Regions from separate parts of the Streptomyces sp. TE5632 genome, predicted to be linked through region 2. Evidence: riboswitches for the same ligand, from Rfam matches in the RefSeq annotation. Region 2 holds a riboswitch; the other holds the start of a gene.
The links. A riboswitch is a leader RNA that binds a small molecule or an ion and turns the genes downstream of it on or off. The one in region 2 is predicted to bind S-adenosylmethionine.

Region 1 (2,455 bases), 1.5 Mb from region 2:
CCTTCTGCTTCGCGGTGAAGTTCCACCCGGCGCTGCGCCATGTGGCCGCCGCGCGAGGACAGCTGGGTGTCCGTACGGTGTTCAACTTCCTGGGCCCGCTGGCCAACCCGGCCCGGGTCCGGGCCCAGGCCGTCGGGGTCGCCGACCCGAGGATGGCGCCGATCATGGCCGGTGTGTTCGCCGACCGCGGTCACTCCTCGCTGGTGTTCCGCGGTGACGACGGCCTCGACGAGCTGACGACCACCGGCACCTCGCGGGTGTGGGTGGTCCGGGACGGCAAGGTGACCGAGGAGCACTTCGACCCGCGAGACGTCGGCATCGAGCCCGTGCCGCTGGAGGCGCTGCGCGGCGCCGACGCCTCGTACAACGCCGAGGTCGCCCGGCGGCTGCTGGACGGCGAGCGGGGCCCGGTGCGGGACGCGGTGCTGCTGAACTCGGCGGCGGCGCTGGTGGCGCTGAAGCCGGGCACCGGGACCCTGGTGGAGCAGATCCGGGCGGGGATGGCCGAGGCCGCCGACTCCATCGACTCGGGAGCCGCCAAGCGGGTCCTGGAGCACTGGGTGGCGGTCAGCAACGCGTGAACCGCCGCCGCGGCGGCCGGCCCCCGTTCGGCCGCCGCCCGGCCGCATCCGACGCGACAGGGGCGCGGTCCGGAACCGTCCAGGATCCGGACCGCGCCTTGCGTGTCGCGGACCGTGTGGCAGGATCTCGGACCAGGTCATGAGTGACAGCCATCAGGCCCCGGCCGGCTGTCCGGCAACCCTCCGTCCGTGGCGGGGTGCCCCGGGTGAGGACCAGGCCGCGAGCAGCAGGGCTCGCGGCAAGCGCGGACCCCTCGCACTCGATCGAGTGGACACACCAGGGGTCCTGGTCGTTCGAGGGAGCCTCCCAGTGAACCAGCGAATGCGCTAGGGCGTTTCTGACGGCCCCGAAGAGGCCGCAGAGCCCCGCCTCCGCACCCCCTTTTCGCCTCTCCCACGCTCGAGCCGTGTGCGCTCGCGTGGTGATTCCGCCTGCCTCCACGGGAGTTCACCCATGTCCGTTTCCACTGTCCCCGCTGTCGCCCCCGTCGCCGACGACCGGTTCGGCGGTGCGCTGCTGCCGGTCCTGGGGCGCGACGTCGCCGTCCCGCTCGTCACCGGCGGCGAGATCGGCCACGCCGCGCTCGACTACGCCGCCAGCGCCCCCGCGCTCCAGCGCGTGTGGGACGACGTGGCCGCGTACGCGCCGTACTACGGCAGCGTCCACCGGGGCGCGGGACATCTCTCCCAGCTCTCCACCGAGCTCTTCGAGAACGCCCGCCGGACCGTCGCCGAGTTCCTCGGCTGCCGTGACGGGGACCAGGTGGTCTTCACCCGGTCCACCACCGACTCGCTCAATCTGCTCGCCGCCGCCCTCCCGGAGGACTGCCAGGTCTTCGTCTTCGAGACCGAGCACCACGCCTCGCTGCTGCCCTGGCGCGGAGGTTCCCGCGTCACCCTCCTCGACGCCCCGGACAGTCCGGAGCAGGCCGTGCGGTCCCTGGAGCACGCCCTCGTCGACCGTGAGCCCCACGGCCCGGCCCTGGTCTGCGTCACCGGCGCCTCCAACGTCACCGGCGAGCTGTGGCCCGTACGGGAACTGGCCGCCGCCGCCCACGCGCACGGCGCCCGGATCGTCCTGGACGCCGCCCAGCTCGCCCCGCACCGCGCGGTGAGCGTGCGTGACCTGGACGTCGACTGGGTGGCCTTCTCCGGCCACAAGCTGTACGCGCCGTTCGGCTCCGGTGTCCTGGCCGGCCGCGCCGACTGGCTGCGCCGGGCCGAGCCCTACCTCGCGGGCGGCGGCGCCAGCCGCACCGTCACCCGGCGCGCGGACGGTTCGCTGGACGTCCGGTGGCACGAGGGTGCGGCCCGGCACGAAGCGGGCTCGCCCAACGTCATCGGAGCCCACGCCATCGCCTCGGCCTGCGAGGCGCTCGGCGAGGCCGGGTTCGACGCGCTGGCCGCCCGTGAGGAGCGGCTGATCCGCACGGTACGGGACGGGCTCGCGGACGTGCCCGAGGTGCGGTTCCTGTCGCTGTTCGGGGACGACGCGCCGCGCGTCGGCGTGCTCTCCTTCGTCGTCGACGGCTGGAGCAGCTCCCACTTCGCCGCGGCCCTGTCCGCCGAGTACGGCATCGGCGTACGGGACGGGCTGTTCTGTGCCCACCCGCTGCTGCGCGCCCTGCTCGGCGGCGACCCGCGGACCCCGGGCGAGTGCGGTGCCCCCGAGGCGGCGTCCGGCGAGAGGCCCCTCGACGCGATCCGCGTCAGCTTCGGCGCGGGCACCCCGGACGAACACGTGGAGCGCTTCGTCCGCGCCGTCAGGGAGCTCGTGCGGGACGGCGCCCGGTGGAGCTACCGCACGGTCGACGGCCGCTGCGTACCGGACACGTCCGCCTGAGCCGGGCCGCCCAGGGCACCGGGCCGGAGCC
Region 2 (2,455 bases):
CGATGTCCCCCCGGGTGACGAGCAGGGAGCGCCACAGCACCTCGCCCTTGCCGGGCACGGCGGGGAGGCGGGGCAGGATCGTGTCCCGGTGCACCACCGTCGCGCCCGCCGCCGCGGCCACCTCGGAGGTGCGGTCGGCCGAGCCGGAGTCCACGACCACGATCTCGTCGACCAGCGGGACCCGGTGCATCAGCTCGTGCCGGACGATCCTGACGATGTCACCGACCGTCGCCTCCTCGTTGAGCGCGGGCAGCACCACGCTCACCGTCTGGCCCGTGGCGCGCTTCGCGGCCAGGACGCGGTGCAGCGGGCGGTCGGCCACGGACCAGGAGCGGTCGGCCAGCCAGCGCTCGACTTCTTCCAGCACGGTCCGCGGCTCCTCACCTCTGTGCTCCATACACCTGACACCTGTTGATCCATCTCGCGGTTCGGACGCGCACTCTCCGTCGTCCTGGCCGTCGGTTACAGTCTTGAACAACGCGGACGCCCCTTGCACACCGGGGGTCACGACCTCCCTCGCGTCCGCCGCGCACGACCGCACCACCGCATGACACACAACCGAATACAGCTCATCCAGAGGGGCAGAGGGATACGGCCCGATGAAGCCCCGGCAACCCTCCAGCCGGTTCTCGTGGATCACCGTCGATCGACGATCACAGCGGAACACCGAACGCTGATCGCTGATCGTCCACGCGAGGCTCCCGGCTAGGGAAGGTGCCAAGTCCGTCTCACGACGAAACACGTCGTGGGGAAGATGAGGAGAAAGGGCCTCGCCTCACATGGCTGTGCAGACCGTCGTAAGCACCACCGAATCCGCCGCTGAATCCGCCGAGCCCTCTGTCGATCTCGGCCCCGCCGCCGCGCTGTCCTGCCGCGAATGCGGCCACCGCGTCCCCCTCGGCCCCGTCTTCGCGTGCGAGGAGTGTTTCGGCCCGCTGGAGATCGCCTACGACTTCTCGGCCTACGACACCGAGGAACTCCGCCGGCGCATCGAGGCGGGCCCCGCGAACATCTGGCGCTACGCGCCCCTGCTGCCCGTTCCCGCCGACGTGGCGACCAAGCCGAACATCAACCCCGGCTGGACCCAGCTCGTCCAGGCCGACCGCCTCGCCCGCGAACTCGGCGTCACCGGCGGCCTGTTCGTGAAGGACGACTCCGGCAACCCGACCCACTCCTTCAAGGACAGGGTCGTCGCCCAGGCCCTGGAGGCCGCCCGCGCCTTCGGCTTCACCACCCTGTCCTGCTCCTCCACGGGCAACCTCGCCGGTGCCGTCGGCGCCGCCGCCGCCCGCGCCGGCCTGCGCTCCTGCGTGTTCATCCCGCACGACCTGGAGCAGGGCAAGGTCGTCATGGCCGCCGTCTACGGCGGTGAACTCGTCGGCATCGAGGGCAACTACGACGACGTGAACCGCTTCTGCTCCGAGCTGATCGGCGACCCGGCAGGCGAGGGCTGGGGCTTCGTCAACGTCAACCTGCGGCCGTACTACGCCGAGGGCTCCAAGACCCTCGCGTACGAGATCTGCGAGCAGCTCGGCTGGCGGCTGCCCGACCAGCTCGTCGTCCCCATAGCCTCCGGCTCGCAGCTCACGAAGATCGACAAGGGGCTGCAGGAGCTGATCCGGCTCGGCCTCGTCGAGGACAAGCCGTACAAGATCTTCGGCGCGCAGGCCGAGGGCTGCTCGCCGGTGTCGACCGCGTACAAGGCGGGCCACGACGTCGTCCGGCCGCAGAAGCCGAAGACCATCGCCAAGTCGCTCGCCATCGGCAACCCGGCGGACGGCCCGTACGTCCTGGACATCGCGCGCCGCACCGGCGGCGCGGTGGAGGACGTGACGGACGAGCAGGTCGTGGAGGCCATCCGGCTGCTCGCCCGGACCGAGGGCATCTTCGCCGAGACCGCGGGCGGTGTGACCGTCGGCGTCACGAAGAAGCTGATCGAGAACGGCCTCCTGGACCCGTCCCTGACCACCGTCGTGCTCAACACCGGCGACGGCCTCAAGACGCTGGACGCGGTGGCCGGCACCGGCCTGACCGCCACCATCCGCCCCAGCCTCGAGTCGTTCCGAGAGGCCGGCCTCGCCTGACCGCCTCCTCGGGGTCCCGAGGAGGCCGACGGTCGCCCGCCGGGTGTCCTGCTGCACGGCCGATCGCCCCCGGGACGCACCCGAGCCGAGGTCCTGCACCGGCTCCACCGGCCGGCACCGCCGACCCGGCGACCAACACGCAGAGTATTCCCATCGTCACTGGAGGTCGAGACGCATGAGCGTGACCGTTCGCATCCCCACCATCCTGCGCACCTACACCGGCGGCAAGGCCGAGGTGAACGCCGAGGGGGCGACCCTCGGCGACGTCATCGCCGACCTGGAGAAGAACCACACCGGGATCTCCGCCCGGGTCCTGGACGACCAGGGCAGGCTGCGCCGTTTCGTCAACGTCTACGTCAACGACGACGACG

Region 1: linked by a shared signal. The riboswitch ahead of ACVW19_RS08460 (aminotransferase class V-fold PLP-dependent enzyme) and the one ahead of thrC (threonine synthase) in region 2 are both predicted to bind S-adenosylmethionine.

What each region holds. Positions count from the first base shown of each region.
Region 1 covers NZ_JBSSEA010000003.1:723,546-726,000, reverse strand. The annotation lists gene trpD (anthranilate phosphoribosyltransferase) at 1-581, shown strand, start outside; SAM riboswitch class IV at 717-833, shown strand; gene ACVW19_RS08460 (aminotransferase class V-fold PLP-dependent enzyme) at 1,036-2,424, shown strand; partial or broken gene ACVW19_RS08455 (glycerate kinase) at 2,379-2,455, opposite strand, start outside.
Region 2 covers NZ_JBSSEA010000003.1:2,230,082-2,232,536, reverse strand. The annotation lists gene ACVW19_RS15175 (glucosyl-3-phosphoglycerate synthase) at 1-367, opposite strand, end outside; SAM riboswitch class I at 567-761, shown strand; gene thrC (threonine synthase) at 780-2,084, shown strand; gene ACVW19_RS15165 (MoaD/ThiS family protein) at 2,260-2,455, shown strand, end outside.